DNA from 3 places in the Streptomyces sp. NPDC058877 genome. Region 1 is predicted to be linked to each of the others. Evidence: riboswitches for the same ligand, from Rfam matches in the RefSeq annotation. Region 1 holds a riboswitch; each other region holds the start of a gene.

Region 1 (5,203 bases):
GCCCCTGGGTGACAGGAAGACCCTTCAAGACGCCATGCGGGTGGGGTCGTTACTCGCGCTGCGTCAGCAGGCGGGCTGCGGAGGGGGCAGCGGGACAGGATCACCTCGTGGATCCCGGGCCTGCGATGCGGGCTTCGAGGCCTGCGCCGCGCCGGTCCTGGAAACGGAGGTTGGGGCGGGCTGTCTTCAGTCGCTCGTCGAGGGTGCGACCACCGGCTGTGAACTGGTGGACGTGCTGCTTGAGGGTGGTGTTCTCGGTGGCGATCCGCTGTGGAGTGACCCCCAGGTTCCGACACCTGGACGCTGGATGTCTCGTCGTCCAGGGGAAGCGATCCGAGGCGACAAAGCGGAAGAAGCATCCCGAAGACTTCACGCGGGACCCGGTAGACCTGATGGGTTCCTCGCCGGACCGTTCCCCCACCGACATCACCCACAGCCTGGGCATCCATCTGGAGGCCCTGCGCAAGTGGGTCCGCGACGACCGGCCCCGCACCCCGACGACGGACGGCAGGGGCGATGGGCATTCGCACCGACGAACTGACGTCAGAAACTACTCGCGACAGTCCGGTGACGTCTCACCTTGACGGCTGAGGCCGACTGCTCACGGCCGGGCTCGACAAAAAGCACTGGCTCGGAATCAGCCTTGCTCACGTGACCTTTGCAGCGGCAACGTCGATACTGCCGAAGGCGGTAACCCTCACCGTCACCTGCGCACTCACTCCACCCGGCTGACGCACCATCACGGAAGTCGGCATCAGTACCGCCGAAAGACGCTTCAAGTCACCACACACCACCAAAATCATCTATTCCGGGGGCGCAATCTGAACTGCGAAAACCCAGGAGGTGCGCCCCTCCACTGAGATCCCGAGGAGACACCTGTGAGGATGCTGATCAACGTGCCCGAGACCGTGGTCGCCGATGGTTTGCGGGGGATGGCCGCGGCACACCCCGAGTTGACGGTGGACGTGGAGCGACGGGTGGTGATGCGCCGCGACGCGCCGATGGCGGGAAAGGTCGCCCTGGTGTCCGGCGGCGGATCCGGGCACGAGCCCCTGCACGGCGGGTTCGTGGGACCCGGCATGCTGGCCGCAGCTTGTCCGGGGGAGGTCTTCACCTCCCCCGTGCCCGACCAGATGGTGCGGGCCGCGGCTGCCGTCGACAGCGGCGCCGGAGTGCTGTTCGTCGTCAAGAACTACACCGGCGACGTGCTGAACTTCGAGATGGCCGCCGAGCTGGCCGAGGACGAGGGGATCCAGGTCACCAAGGTGCTCGTCGACGACGACGTGGCGGTGACGGACAGCCTGTACACGGCGGGCCGGCGGGGCACCGGGGGAACGCTGTTCGTGGAGAAGATCGCCGGTGCGGCTGCCGAAGAGGGCGCGCCGCTGGAACGGGTGGAGTCACTCGCCCGTCGGGTCAACACACGGTCCCGTTCCTTCGGGGTGGCCCTGAGCGCCTGCTCCACCCCCGCGAAGGGCAGTCCGACCTTCGACCTCCCCGCGGGGGAGATCGAGTTGGGGATCGGCATCCACGGCGAGCCGGGCCGCGAGCGGCGGGCGATGATGACCTCGCGGGAGATCGCGGACTTCGCGGTCGACGCGGTCCTGGACGACCTCCGCCCGACCGGACCCGTGATCGCCCTGGTCAACGGCATGGGCGCGACTCCGCTGCTGGAGCTGTACGGCTTCAACTCGGAGGTGCACCGGGTGCTGGGCGAGCGGGGCGTGCCGGTGGTCCGGACGCTCGTCGGAAACTACGTGACGTCGCTCGACATGGCCGGCTGCTCGGTCACCCTGTGCGAGGTCGACGAGGAGCTGCTGCGCCTGTGGGACGCTCCGGTGCAGACGCCGGCGCTGCGCTGGGGCCGGTGAGACGGGAGTGGGGAGCAGCATGACGGAGACCACAAGGACCATGGACGCCGGTTTCCTGGTGCGTTGGCTGGCAGCGGTGTCCGATGACGTCGACCGCGAGGCGGATCGGCTCACCGAACTGGACTCGGCGATCGGGGACGCCGACCACGGTGTCAACCTCAAGCGGGGGTTCACCGCCGTGACGGAGGCGCTGGCGAAGGAGCCTCCGTCGACTCCGGGTGCCGTGTTGATCGCCGCCGGACGGCAGCTCATCTCCACGGTCGGCGGCGCCTCGGGGCCACTGTACGGGACGCTGCTGCGGCGCGCCGGAAAGGCCTTGGGAGGGGACGGGGAGGTCACCCGGGCACGGTTGGCGGAGGCGCTCGACGCCGGCGTGGCCGCGGTGGCGCAGCTGGGGGGTGCGCGGGTAGGTGACAAGACGATGCTGGACGCGCTCGTACCGGCCGTGGTGGGACTGCGGAGCTCGTTCGAGGCGGCACGGGCCGCGGCGGAGGGGGGTGCCCTCGCCACCGTGCCCCTCCGGGCGCGCAAGGGGCGGGCCAGTTATCTCGGGGAACGGTCGATCGGGCACCAGGATCCGGGGGCCACCTCCTCGGCGCTGCTGTTCGCCGCCCTTGCCGACGTCGCGTACGCGGGGACGGGGGCGGGGACGTGAGTCGGGTGACCGGAGGCGCCGAGGCCCCGGCCGCTTCCGCTCCTTTCCCCTCGCCCCCGGCGCCGGTCGGCATCGTGCTGGTGTCGCACAGCGCCGCGGTCGCTGCGGCGGTGGCCGAGTTGGCCCGGGGGCTCGCGGGCGGGAGTGCGGCGCCGGTGCTGGCGGCCGGCGGGGCTCCGGACGGTGGCCTGGGGACGAGTGCCGAGCTGATCTGCAGGGCGGCGAAGGACGCGGACCGGGGGGCCGGAGTCGCGCTCCTGGTCGATCTGGGCAGCGCGGTCCTGACCGTCAAGGCCTTGCTCGCCGAGGGTGACGAACTGCCGGAGCGGTCCAGGCTGGTGGACGCTCCGTTCGTCGAGGGGGCGGTCGCCGCACTGGTCACGGCGAGCGCCGGCGGGGATCTCGACGAGGTGGCGGCGGCGGCCTCGGAGGCGTACTCCTACCGCAAGGGGTGAGGGCGAGGGGGGCTCCGGAGGCGTGTGCGCGGAGTGAGCGGAGGGCCGCACCGGGTGGTGGTCGTGTTGTGATCCAGCAGGTCAACACACTACTGTCACAGGGCCTTGGTGTACGGGAAACCGGTGCAGTACCGGTGCGGCCCTCGCCACTGTGATCGGGAGGTCCGGCTCCATCCTCCGGGGGAAGTCCCGGGGGAAGCCACTGGACCGTTGCGGGAGACCGCTGCGGTGTGGGAAGGCGGAGTCGGGCCGCATGACCGTCAGCCAGGAGACCGGCCAGGGTGCGTTGTCCATCCACGAGGTGCTGGAGAGGGTCTTCCCACCATGCATATAGCCGAGGGGTACCTACCCCCCGTGCACGCTGCCGCCTGGGGCGTCGCAGCTGCTCCGTTCGTCGTCCACGGGGTTCGCGCGCTGACCCGCGAAGTCCGGTCGAATCCTGATTCCACCCTGTTGCTCGGCGCGTCGGGCGCCTTCACCTTCGTCCTGTCGGCGCTCAAGCTTCCTTCGGTGACCGGGAGTTGTTCCCATCCGACCGGTACGGGGTTGGGTGCGATCCTGTTTCGGCCGCCGATCATGGCGGTGCTGGGAACGATCACCCTGCTCTTCCAGGCCCTGTTGCTCGCGCACGGGGGCCTGACCACGCTCGGGGCGAATGCCTTCTCCATGGCGATCGTCGGCCCTTGGGCGGGGTACGGGACGTACCGGTTGGTGCGGCGGTTCGGTGCTCCGCTGATGGTGGCCGTGTTCTTCGGCGCCTTCGTCGCCGACCTCTCCACGTACTGCGTCACCAGCGTGCAGTTGGCCCTGGCCTTCCCGGACCCCGGGAGCGGTGTGCTGGGGGCACTCGCCAAGTTCGGCGGGATCTTCGCCGTGACCCAGATCCCCCTCGCCGTCAGCGAGGGCCTGTTGACGGTGCTCGTGATGCGGCTGCTCACGCAGTCCAGCAAGGGCGACTTGATCCGGCTCGGCGTCCTCGGAAGGACGCGTGTGCAGCGGCAGGAGGAGGCGGTCTCGTGATGAGTCGCAACACGAAGATCAACGGTCTGCTGCTGCTCGTCGTCGCCGCGCTCGCGGTGCTGCCCCTGGCGCTGGGCCTCGGCGACCACAAGGAGGAGCCGTTCTCCGGTTCCGACGGTGAGGCCGAGAGCGCGATCACCGAGCTCCAGCCGGACTACGAGCCGTGGTTCAGCCCGCTGTACGAGCCCCCGTCCGGTGAGATCGAGTCGGCGCTCTTCGCGCTCCAGGCGGCGATCGGCGCCGGAGTCCTAGCGTACTACTTCGGTCTGCGGCGGGGCCGCCGCCAAGGTGAGGCCCAGGCTCGGGCCGGCGTCTCCGCCCCGACCGAGGACACCGCCCTGCGGAGCGCACGGGCGGACGACGCGGCGGCGGACGGCGGGGCCGCAGACCGGGACGGCCGGGCACCCGCCCCGTCCGGCACCGGTGCGCCGTCCTCCGACGGACCGGGTGCGTAACCGCCGATGCTGCCGATCGACGCGGCGGCGCACAGCAGTCGCTGGCGCCACCGCCACCCGGCCGAGAAGGCGCTGCTCGGTTTCGGTCTGACGCTGTGTGCGGTGTGTCTGCCACCGTGGCCGGGCGCGCTGCTCGTGGCGGCGGCCACGCTCACGGTCCTGCTCGGTCCGGCCGGGGTGCCGGGTCGCCAGTTGTGGCGGGCGTTCCGCGTTCCGTTGGGCTTCTGTATCACCGGGGCCGTTCCCCTGCTCTTCGAGGTCGGTGGGGCGCGGGGGTTCGTGGCCCTCGCCCCCGACGGTCCGGTGCACGCGGGCGAGCTGCTGTTGCGGACCGCCGCAGCCTCGCTCGGAGTGCTGCTGTTCGCGTTCACCACGCCGATGTCCGACGTGCTGCCCCGGCTGGTCAGGGCGGGGGTGCCGGCGCCCGTGGTGGACGTGGCGCTCGTGATGTACCGGATCGTCTTCCTGCTGCTCGACTCGCTGTCCAAGATCAGACAGGCCCAGGCGGCACGGCTCGGGCACACCACCCGGGCCGCGACCTGGCGCTCCCTCGCAGGGCTCGGCGCGACCGCGTTCGTGCGGGCCTTCGACCGGGCACAGCGGCTGCAGTCGGGGCTCGCCGGCCGCGGTTACGACGGCACGCTGCGGGTGCTGGTGCCGGGCCGGGCCGTCGCTCCGCGGTTCCTCGCGGCGACGGGAGCGCTCCTCGCGGGGCTCGTCGCCCTCACCCTCGTACTGGAAAGGTTC
Region 2 (5,203 bases), on a different contig from region 1:
ACACCATCCTGCCGCCCCAGGACCAGTCCCGCTTCACGGGCGCGGGTGATCGTCAGCAACAGGTCACGCGGAGGGCCGCCGCGGTGGAGTGGGCTCCGGCTTCGGTCTCGGAGATGGCGACGTTGCCGAGGCCCATGGCGCCGGCGCATTGGACGAGAAGGACACCGGGGCGGGCGAGGTCGCGGTAGCGGCGGAGACATCCGCGGGGCACGCCGCTCAGCCTCGAGGGCGGCCCACTCGCTCAGAGCCCATGCCGCGGACGAGCTGTCGAGTAACGCAGCGAGCGTCCCAAGCGGGAGCCAGGTACCTGTGTCCAGGTCCCCGTCATGGCGGCCACCTGGTCAGCAAGCATCGGACGCTCCCGCGTCCGATGCTGACCGCTTGCTGACCCGAGCGGGGACTATCAAGCCTCTGACCTGCAAAAACACCCAAATGCTAGATCTTGGACTTGAACATGGTCCGTATCATCGAGGCACTCCTGAGCATAGGCTCCCTGCCTGCGTTTTTGCAGGTCAAGGGCTGTTTCCACACCCTGCAACGAGTCGCAAGTCCAGGCAGCTGTCGCCAGGTTTTCAGGACTCACGCTGACCACTCGCCGACTTCCCTGACACATCGCCAGGCAACGCCGGGGAACTTCACCCGCTCTCCCTGGCTCCACCGCGACGACCCCACAAGCCTACGCAGCACGCGCTCAAGAGCCCTCGTGATCACCGTCACCCTCGCAGAGCGGCGACGCCCGATCCACGCACGCCCGAGGACTCGTCACCGCAGGAACCCTCGAAAAACGGCGCGGCAACCTAGCAGCAAATCCCGGCCCAGCGAAACCGGCGCTCCTCATGACCATGACCTTGGCCCGCCCGGTGGCTCTTGAGAGCGAACCTCTCTCATCCTGAATAGTCGCAGGTCACCGCCGTGCTCTTCGAACTGCACGACGAATGGATCGTCTTCCCCCGCCGCTACCTGCCTGAAGGAAGCATGGGCCAGCTCTACCCCGCCAAGCTCCCCGAAAGCGCCCCCGCGCTACCCAACACGACCGCCGAATGATCGGCTACACCACGACAAGGGACATGACCCGCTCCGGCTCGGCGCCCCCAACTGCGTGGAGTCCGTTACCGGTCCGGTCACTGCGCCCACGGCGAGGGGTTACCCGGCGGCGGCCAGGCGGCGCCGCAGCTCCTCGTCCGATACGTCTTCCACATGGGTCAGAAATACCCACATGTGCCCCGAAGGGTCCTTGAGGATGGCGGTGCGGTCGCCGTGGAACATGTCCTTCGGCGGCTGGAGGACCTCGGCGCCGGCCGCCCGGGCGCGCTCCACCAGGCTGTCGACGTCCGGCACGAAGACGTGCAGCGTGACGGACGTGCCTCCGCCGAGCGAGGTCGGCGCGGCAAAGGAGGCGGTCTCCGCTTCGTCCACGCTGACGTCGCCCAGCATCAGTGCCGACCGTCCGATGGTGATCTCGGCGTGCAGGATCCCGCCGCCCGGAGCGTCAATCCTGAAGTCCTCACGGGCGCCGAACGCCCGCTCGTAGAAATCGATCGCAGCAGCGGCGTCATCGACCATGATGTGCGGGATCACGGTGTAGCGGTAGCGGTCGGGGATCTCGATGTGGACTGTGCGCTCGGTCATGGCGAACCTCCTCGAAAGGCGCCGCCGGTCGGTTCCCGCGGCCCTGGAAGGAACCTAGAAGCTCAAGTTTGCTTGAGGTCAAGCGTCGATGCGGTCCTGCAGCAAACCTGCCCGCCGGGCAGCACGCAGGGACGCGTACGCCCGCGGTCTCGGTGACAACAAACCCGCTCCTGTGACGACTATCGCGCTTCGCCTCAGCCACGGGCAGGCCAGGCTCGTAGCCGGCGTCAGGTTAGGCGTCGTCTCATTTGGTGGGTTGAGTAGTCTGCGCTGTGTGGTGATGGTCGAGCGCTTGGTGCCGGACGAGTTGTGGGAACTTTTCCAGCGGGTGGTCCCGCCCGCTCCGGCACGACCGCAGGGCGGCGGCCGGCGGCGGTACGGAGACCGCGAGGTGTTGGCCGTGATCATCTTCGTGGCCACGACAGGCTGCACCTGGCGGCAGTTGCCGCCGGCCTTCGGGCCGTCGGGGCCGACCGCACATCGGCGCTTCACCGAGTGGAGTACCGCCCGGGTCTGGGCCAAGCTGCACCGCATCATCCTCGACGAACTGGGCTCTCGTGGCGCACTGGACTGGTCGCGCTGCGCGATCGACTCGGTGAACATGCGGGCCCTGAAAGGGGGGAGCTGACAGGTCCGAATCCTGTGGACCGGGGCAAGGAAGGCTCGAAGATCCATTCGATCACTGAGCGGACCGGTCTGCCTATCTCTGTCGGGATCTCCGGCGCGAACCTCCACGACAGCCAGGCGCTTGAGCCGCTGGTACGCGGCATTCCTCCGATCCGGTCCCGCCGCGGCCCACGCCGGCGACGGCCCGCCAAGCTCCACGCGGACAAGGGATACGACTACGACCACCTGCGCCGATGGCTCCGCTCGCGCGGCATCCGACACCGCGTCGCCCGCAGAGGCGTCGAATCCTCCACACGACTGGGCCGGCATCGCTGGACGATCGAGCGCACGATGTCCTGGCTGGGTGGCTGCCGCCGCCTGCACCGCCGTTACGAGCGCAAGGCCGAGCACTTCCTGGCCTTCACCGCCATCGCCTGCACCCTCATCTGCTACCGCAGACTGACAGCCTGACGAGCGACACCCGCAGGTGGGACGATCCGCAACGTGATCGGATGGATGCACCACACCCCGCGCTGGGCAGTCATATCGGCCTGCGGCATCGCGGCCGTCCTGCTCTTCGTCGGTGCTTTCGCGCACGTCACCGACCTCCTCAGCCACGGCCTGCACCCCTACGACTGGGCACCGGGCTGGCTCAACCTCTACTGGTCGTCCCTGGCACTGTTCGACACGCTCGCCGCCGTGCTCCTCATCAGGGGCAAGCGCCGGGGAATTGACCTTGCCTGCGCCATCATGGCGACCGACCTCGCCGCCAACTGGTATGCCGTCCACGGCATCCAGCACAGCAACCTCGCCGAGCAGCCCGGCCTTCAACGACTGGCCGTCTTCGCCGCACTCGTCCTTGGAACGACACCGTTCATCCGGCGGCACCTCACCAATTGAGACGACGCCTAAGAGGGAACCCGGTGGGAATCCGGGACTGCCCCGCAGCGGTGAGCGGGAACGACCGCCGTCATACGCACTGGGACCGGACGACGGTCCTGGGAAGCGACGGCCAGTAGGGGTCTCGTACGACGAGGCGTGCCCGCGAGTCCGAAGACCTGCCCGCTGCCCGTGCGTCGGCACCCGCGGCGTGCGGAACAGCCCTGCCGCGACTCGCGAAGGAGAGTTGACGTGGCCGATCCCACCGTCACCAGCCCTGCCCGCACGCCGAAGACCCCGGACGACTCACGGGTCGTCCTCGCCCACATCATGAGCGAGCACGACACCAACCTCTACGGCACCATCCACGGCGGCGTGATGATGAAGCTCATCGACGACGCCGCCGCTGCCGCCGCCGGACGCCACGCCGACGGCCCCGCCGTCACCGCGTCCGTCGACCGGATGGCCTTCCTCGCCCCGGTCCGGGCCGGGGACCTGCTCAGCGTCGAGGCCGGCCTCGAACGCGCCGGACGGACCTCCATGACCGTCGGCGTCCGCGTCACCGCCGAACGGTGGAACAGCTCCGGCCCCGCCACCGAGGTCGCCACCGCCTTCCTCACTTTCGTCGCCGTCGACGCCGACGGCAGCCCGCGGCCCGTCCCGGTTCTCGAAGTGTCGCTGCCCGGCCTGTCCTGACCGGGGTGCTCGTGTCGCGGACGCGTTCGCCCCGCGCCTCGTCCCGCAGGGAACGGGGCGCGGGGTGCGAGGCGTCTCACCGCAGCAGGGCACGGTGGCGGTCCTGGCGCGCCGGTACGGGGATGCACCGGTGCGGATCTCCGAGAAGCCGGACGGCTCCGTGCGCGAGACTACCGACCGGGGCGAGTCGAGCACCGAGGCGCTCGGCACGCACCGCAGCCCGTCCGTCCGAACTGGAGCAGAACTTCCGTGAACACCTTCCGAAACCCCCCGGAGATAGCGGCGCCGCTCGCCGCCTACTCGCACCAGGCCGAGATCACCGGTCAGGTCCGGTGGCTCGTGGTATCCGGCCAGATCGGCATGACCCCGGCCGGTGAGCTTCCCGAGGACCCGGTCGAGCAGCTCGGACTCGCGCTGGAGAACGTCACGGCCAACCTCCGGGCGGCGGGCATGCGCCACGAGGACCTGGTCAAGTTGACGTTCTACTTCGCGGGCGAGATAGACCTGCAGCGGCGGCGCGAACGGATGGCCGCGTGGCTGGGCGACCTGCGCCCCTGCATGACCGTGATGACCGTGGCGGCGCTGGCCACGCCCGCGCTGCGCGTCGAGGTCGAGGCGCTCGCCTGCGCCGAGGACGTCACGACACCGCGGAAGGGGCAGCAACAGTAGTCACGATCCCGCTCCTCGGCGGGTGCCGGTGCCTTCGAGAAGCCGGACGCGGGTGGACCTCGGGCAGCGGGGCCGAGCCGGTGACGACAACGGGGGCGGTCCCGTGGTCGTCACCGGCTTCAAGGCCCCCTTCGCCCGCAGGCTCTCACCTGCCGGGAAGGGGGCCGGTCGGGTCCTGGCCGCCGAACGCGTCCCCGCCGAAAGCGGCTTCGTCCACTCGAAGGACCGGCGGGTCCTCACCGAGGCCCGCACTGCCCCGCCCGCGCCGCCGAGCTCCTGCACACGCTGCTCGTCCTGATGAACACCGCGGCCCACAAAGACCATTGGTCCCTGCCGCAGACGGCCCACGATCAACACGAGCACCGCGGAACGGCATTACCGATCGGGGATCGGCTGGGTGAGGTTCAGCGGATTGCCGTCAGGGTCCTGGATGTGGGCGACGCGCTGTCCCCACGGCATGTCATGGGGGCCGCTGCGGACCGAACCGCCCAACGCCTCCACTCGGGCGAGCGTTTCGTCGACGTCGTCGACCCCGATGCCGAGCAGGATCCGCGGCGCCGCCCCGGCCTCCGGGGCTTCCTTGGCCACCAGCCCGAGGTCGGTGTCGCCGATGCGCAGGCCGAGGTAGAACGCCGGACCGTCCGCCGGCACCCGGAAGACCTCCTCGGCGCCGAACAGTTCCGTGTAGAAGCCGACCAGGACGTCCTGGTCGGCAGTCAGGATC
Region 3 (5,203 bases), on a different contig from region 1:
TGAGGGCGGGCATGGCTGGTGCGGGACGGAGGCGGGGCGCCCGTGTGTGGTGGTGGGGGGCGGTGCGCGGTTCGGTGGGGGCGGGCCGCGCCGGTGCGGCCCGACGGGCCGTTCGGCTGCTTCGTTCTCGTCCTCGCTGCGGGGCGAGGCTTTGAGACCGGTGTCGCCGTGCGGTTGCACCGCTGCCGTCGACTTGCCGTCGGTGACCTCAGCCGCCGCGATCGTGGCCGCGCCGGATCCGGGCTTCACGGAACCGGTCGTCTGCCGACGGAACCGGTCGCCGAGGTCGGACCGGCCGAGCCCGTTCACGGGGCCGTCGATCGCAGATCCGCTCGGGAGGCCGGGGCAGGGGACGAGGAACGGCATGGTGAAGACCGCGTCCCACACCGCTCCGGTCGCCGCGCTGGAGTGCACGGTGTGGCCGTCGGGGTCGCCCGTGGGCCCGCCCGTCGTCACCCCTGACGACCGCCGGGCCGTCGAGGTGCACGACGTGGCTCCCTCGGAGTTCCCGCACCGTCCTGGAGGTTCCGTCCGTCACGTGGGCGCCGTCGTATCCGATGGCGATGAACTCACCCACTTCCGCCTCCTCGGTCCGGCGCCCTTCCTGAGGATCGCGGCATGGGGCGATTCCATGTGAACGGGGACACATAGACGAGCTTGACCCGATATGCAGGAAGGCGCGACTCGATCCGAAACGAAGCCGGGTTTGCCGTCACGGTCGAGCAGCGGCGCGAGGGCAGAGGTGGGAACGCGACTCGGGTCGACGGCGAGCAGGACGTCGCCCGTGTCCCCATGGGCGCGCTCGGCGAAGGCGCGCAACTCGGCGGCGGAGATCCCGGCGAGCTCGTGCACGCCCAGCTCGATCAGACGTTTGGCCTGGGCGGTGAGCGGCGGGAGCGGTGTGAGAGTGGTGGGGGCGGTGGTTCCGGACTGGTGTCGGACGTCGCTTCGGGCACGTGAGTCCTCCGGGTCGCTGTTCGCGGCAAGCCCCTGGGGCAACGCGGGGCGTCACCCGATCGTTCCCGTGATCGGCGTTGGACGTGCACCTTCGCCTGAAGCGGCGTGCGCCCCGAAGGGGGCACCCTTCGAGGACGTCCGGGCCGGACGACGATGCGTTCGGCCCGGACCTCGGGGCATCAACCGTTGTGGGCCGGCAGCTCCTCCCTGACCGTGCGGGCTGCGGCAACGAGGTTTTCCAGGGAGGCGCGGGTCTCCGGCCAGCCGCGGGTCTTGAGGCCGCAGTCGGGGTTGACCCACAGGCGCTCGGCCGGGATGGCGTCCAGGCCCTTGCGCAGGAGCACGGCGACCTCGTCGACGCTCGGGACGCGCGGGGAGTGGATGTCCCAGACCCCCGGACCGGCCTCGCGCGGGTAGCCGTGCTCGGCCAGTTCGTCGGCCACCTGCATGTGGGAACGGGCCGCCTCCAGGCTGATGACGTCGGCGTCGAGGTCATCGATGGCCCGGACGACGTCGCCGAATTCCGCGTAGCACATGTGCGTGTGGATCTGGGTGTCCGGTCGTACGCCACTGGTGGTCAGCCGGAAGCATTCGGTCGCCCAGGCCAGGTAGGCGGGGTGGTCGGCGGCGCGGAGCGGCAGGGTCTCGCGGAGCGCCGGCTCGTCGACCTGGATGACCGGCGTTCCGGCCGCCTCCAGGTCGTTCACCTCGTCGCGCAGGGCCAGCGCCACTTGCCGGGCGGTGTCACCCAGCGGTTGGTCGTCCCGCACGAAGGACCACGCGAGCATCGTGACCGGACCGGTCAGCATGCCCTTGACCGGCCTGGAGGTCTGCGACTGGGCGTACGTCGTCCAGCGCACCGTCATCGGTTCGGGGCGGGAGACGTCACCGGCGAGGACGGGCGGACGGACGTAACGGGTGCCGTAGGACTGGACCCAGCCGTGCTGGGTGGCGATGTAGCCGGTCAGCTGCTCGGCGAAGTACTGCACCATGTCGTTGCGTTCGGGCTCGCCGTGCACCAGGACGTCGATGCCGGTCTTCTCCTGGAAGGAGATGACCTCGCGGATCTCGTCCTCGATGCGGCCTTCGTATCCGGCGGTGTCGATCCGGCCGGCCCGGAGGTCGGCACGGCTCGCACGGAGCCCGCCGGTCTGCGGGAAGGAGCCGATGGTCGTGGTCGGCAGCAACGGCAGCCCTAGATGCGCGCGCTGTGCCGCGGAGCGCTCGGCGTACGGCTGGGAGCGCCGTCCGTCCGTGTCGGTGATGGCCGCGGTACGGGCACGGACCGCGGGGTCACGGGTGAGGGCGGAGCCGGCTCGTGAGGCGAGGTCGGCGCGGTTGGCGGCCAGCTCGGCGGCGATCGCACCGGTGCCTTGGGCGAGGCCGCGGGCGAGGGTGGCGACTTCGGTGCTCTTCTGACGGGCGAAGGCCAGCCAGCGTCGGATCTGGGGCTCGATGTCGCGCTCCGCGGTCGCGTCCAGGGGGACGTGCAACAGGGAGCAGGACGCGGCGACGTCGACCCGGTCGGCCAGCCCGAGGAGGGTGGCCAGGGTGGCCAGGGACTTCTGGTGGTCGTTGATCCAGACGTTGCGGCCGTTGACGACGCCTGCGACCAGGCGCTTGCCGGGCAGTCCGCCGATCGCGGCGAGGTCGTCCAGGTTCGCGGCGGCGGAGTCGGTGAAGTCCAGGGCGAGGCCCTCCACCGGGGTGGCCGCGAGCGCCTTGAGGGCATCGCCCAAGCGGTCGAAGTACGAGGCGACGAGCAGCTTGGGCCGGTCGGTGGCACGGCCCAGATCACGGTAGGCACGGACGGCGGCGCTCAGCTCGGCCGGGGTGCGGTCCTGGACCAGGGCGGGTTCGTCCAGCTGGACCCATTCGGCGCCGGCCGCGCGCAGATCGGCGAGTACTTCGGCGTAGACCGGCAGCAGCCGGTCGAGAAGGCTCAGCGGTTCGAAGTCGGCCACGACGCCCGGGGCGGGCTTGGCGAGCAGCAGGTAGGTGAGGGGGCCGACCAGGACCGGTCGGGGGGTGTGACCGAGGGCGAGGGCTTCCTTCAGCTCGGCGACCTGCTTGGTCGAGTCGGAGGCGAAGACGGTGTCCGGGCCGAGTTCGGGGACCAAGTAGTGGTAGTTGGTGTCGAACCACTTGGTCATCTCCAGCGGCGCCACGTCCTGGGTGCCACGGGCCATCGCGAAGTACCCGTCGAGCGCATCCCCCCCGACGGCGGCGCGGTGACGTGCGGGCACGGCGCCGACCATGACACTGGTGTCCAGGACGTGGTCGTAGTACGAGAAGTCTCCCGTCGGCACTTCGTGGATGCCGGCGTCGACCAACTCCTGCCAGCGGGAGCGGCGGAGGCCGGCCGCCGTCTCCCGGAGGGCATCGGCGGTGGCACGGCCCTTCCAGTAGCTCTCGACGGCCTTCTTCAGTTCGCGGTTCTGACCCTGGCGGGGATAGCCGTACACGGTGGCTCGTGCTGCCGTGGCCACGGGTTTGGCTGTCACGGAACTCTCCTTCGCGAGATGTGTCCACAACATCCCGGAGACGGGAGACGGACGCGAAGGAGCCACAGGCGGTGCGGACCACCGGGCGGGAAACGCCGGATGTGCCGCTCGCCGTGTACGCCGACCCGCCCACGAGGTCACCGGGATGTCCGCGCACGGCATACGACCGTGCGTGGGCAACGGGCAGGTCTTCGGACTCGCGGGCACGTCCTCCTGGCGGAGGAAACCTACTGGCCGTCGCTTCCCAGGGCCGTTGTCCGGTCCCAGTGCGTATGACGGCGGTCGTTCCCGCTCACCGCTGCGGGGCAGTCCCGGATTCCCACCGGGTTCCCTCTTACGACGCCTACCGCCATGGGGGTCCCCATGCCGTTCAGGCCATGGGGCGGGACGGGGCGAACCAGCTGCGAGTGCCAGCCTAGGACGTGCGATCGCTCAGCGGCGAGGTTTTCCAACATGCGGACGCAAGAACGAGGTGGCTCCGTAATCGACGACGCCCTGCGGTACGAGTACGGCCGCGCGGGAGCCCAGCGTCGTTCGTGCCGTGGCGCATACGGTGCATGGGGGCGCACGGCCGAGAGCCTCACGGAGACCGGGGCGGTGGAGATGCTCCTGGCGCTGGACGCCGTGGGTCAGACGAAGACCGGCGTGCTCGATCAGGAAGCCGGTGGCGGCGAACGGCTCCACCGGCTGGCCGCTCTTCCTGCTCTCCACGACGACCTCGGCCACGAACGCCGCGGCCTGCTCCTCGAACGCCTCGGACGTCGGGGCACCGCGCACGGGTGTGAGCCCGGGGTCTTCGGCTCCGCCGTTCACGGTGTCGTCGACACGGTGAAACCTGGGGTGCAGACCCGTCCGCTCGTTGCGGTGCCCACGAGGTCAGGACACCGGGCGCTGGCTGACGGGCCGTCCGACATGCGCGTCGTCGGCGGGCCGGCTGAGCGCCGGTACCTCGCCGAGGAAGTCTCCGCTCGAGCAGGTCTTGGTCGCTTTTGCGCTCTTGAGCCCCGCACCACCCAGGCATGATCTGAGGGCAGCACCAGGACTGCATCTGCGACGGTTCTGCTGCCTTGGCCGTCTGGCCAAGCCGCTCGTACCAGTGGCTCCGTTGAGCGCCCGAACGAGAGCCTCATCCTCCACGAACTGCGCCACATCGTGGGTCCCTGGTCTACGCGACTCACTGGGGAGTCCCCGCACCAATGGAGTTCCGACGTGGTGGAATTGATCTGAAGATCCGAAATGGACCGGGGGTTTCCCTCTACAATCAGGCGGGACGCCGGATCCGGTTGAGGGGGCTGTGCGGAGTGTCGCTGAGGGATGAGGCCGAAGAGGTCGTTGTCCGTGTGACAGAAGGGCACGCTGTCGTGTTCGGTGCTCCCCGTGGGGAGAACGGCTCGCGATGGGGGCGCTGGGTGGCTGGCCTCACCTCCAGCGAGTGGGCAGCTGTCGTGCGGACCTTGGATCCTGCGGTCCGGGTGTTCGTCGAGGCTCGGCGCGTGACCGGTCATCTGGTCGAGATCGATCCGCTCTCCCGCAAGTTGATGGAGACGGGGAAGTTGATCGTCGAGGAGGGCGGCTGGATCCAGAGCAGCATCCGCAACGACCGGGGGCAGGTGGCACGTCTGCTGCGTGTTCGTGGCACCACGGCCATCTCTGCCTTGTCGGGTGGGGCGGCCGTTCTGGGTGCCATCGCAGCTCAGGTTCAGGCGGCCGAGATGGCCCGGGACATCAAGGCCATCCGCCAG

Evidence for each region. A riboswitch is a leader RNA that binds a small molecule or an ion and turns the genes downstream of it on or off. The one in region 1 is predicted to bind cobalamin.
Region 2: linked by a shared signal. The riboswitch ahead of ACFW2Y_RS08800 (acyl-CoA thioesterase) and the one ahead of ACFW2Y_RS13890 (energy-coupling factor ABC transporter permease) in region 1 are both predicted to bind cobalamin.
Region 3: linked by a shared signal. The riboswitch ahead of metE (5-methyltetrahydropteroyltriglutamate--homocysteine S-methyltransferase) and the one ahead of ACFW2Y_RS13890 (energy-coupling factor ABC transporter permease) in region 1 are both predicted to bind cobalamin.

What each region holds. Positions count from the first base shown of each region.
Region 1 covers NZ_JBHYMF010000046.1:19,557-24,759, reverse strand. The annotation lists gene ACFW2Y_RS13910 (LysR family transcriptional regulator) at 1-12, shown strand, start outside; gene dhaK (dihydroxyacetone kinase subunit DhaK) at 879-1,871, shown strand; gene dhaL (dihydroxyacetone kinase subunit DhaL) at 1,891-2,526, shown strand; gene ACFW2Y_RS13895 (PTS-dependent dihydroxyacetone kinase phosphotransferase subunit DhaM) at 2,532-2,981, shown strand; cobalamin riboswitch at 3,043-3,277, shown strand; gene ACFW2Y_RS13890 (energy-coupling factor ABC transporter permease) at 3,306-4,001, shown strand; gene ACFW2Y_RS13885 (energy-coupling factor ABC transporter substrate-binding protein) at 4,001-4,456, shown strand; gene cbiQ (cobalt ECF transporter T component CbiQ) at 4,463-5,203, shown strand, end outside.
Region 2 covers NZ_JBHYMF010000025.1:19,636-24,838, reverse strand. The annotation lists gene ACFW2Y_RS08825 (hypothetical protein) at 53-211, opposite strand; gene ACFW2Y_RS08820 (hypothetical protein) at 913-1,044, shown strand; gene ACFW2Y_RS08815 (VOC family protein) at 1,144-1,629, opposite strand; one part of gene ACFW2Y_RS08810 (IS5 family transposase) at 1,910-2,252, shown strand; one part of gene ACFW2Y_RS08810 (IS5 family transposase) at 2,252-2,706, shown strand; gene ACFW2Y_RS08805 (hypothetical protein) at 2,740-3,135, shown strand; cobalamin riboswitch at 3,098-3,316, shown strand; partial or broken gene ACFW2Y_RS08800 (acyl-CoA thioesterase) at 3,367-3,777, shown strand; gene ACFW2Y_RS08795 (RidA family protein) at 4,060-4,479, shown strand; gene ACFW2Y_RS08790 (hypothetical protein) at 4,532-4,777, shown strand; gene ACFW2Y_RS08785 (VOC family protein) at 4,855-5,203, opposite strand, start outside.
Region 3 covers NZ_JBHYMF010000006.1:25,699-30,901, forward strand. The annotation lists partial or broken gene ACFW2Y_RS02790 (DUF5701 family protein) at 694-867, opposite strand; gene metE (5-methyltetrahydropteroyltriglutamate--homocysteine S-methyltransferase) at 1,137-3,461, opposite strand; cobalamin riboswitch at 3,626-3,841, opposite strand; gene ACFW2Y_RS02800 (hypothetical protein) at 3,894-4,274, opposite strand; gene ACFW2Y_RS02805 (hypothetical protein) at 4,955-5,203, shown strand, end outside.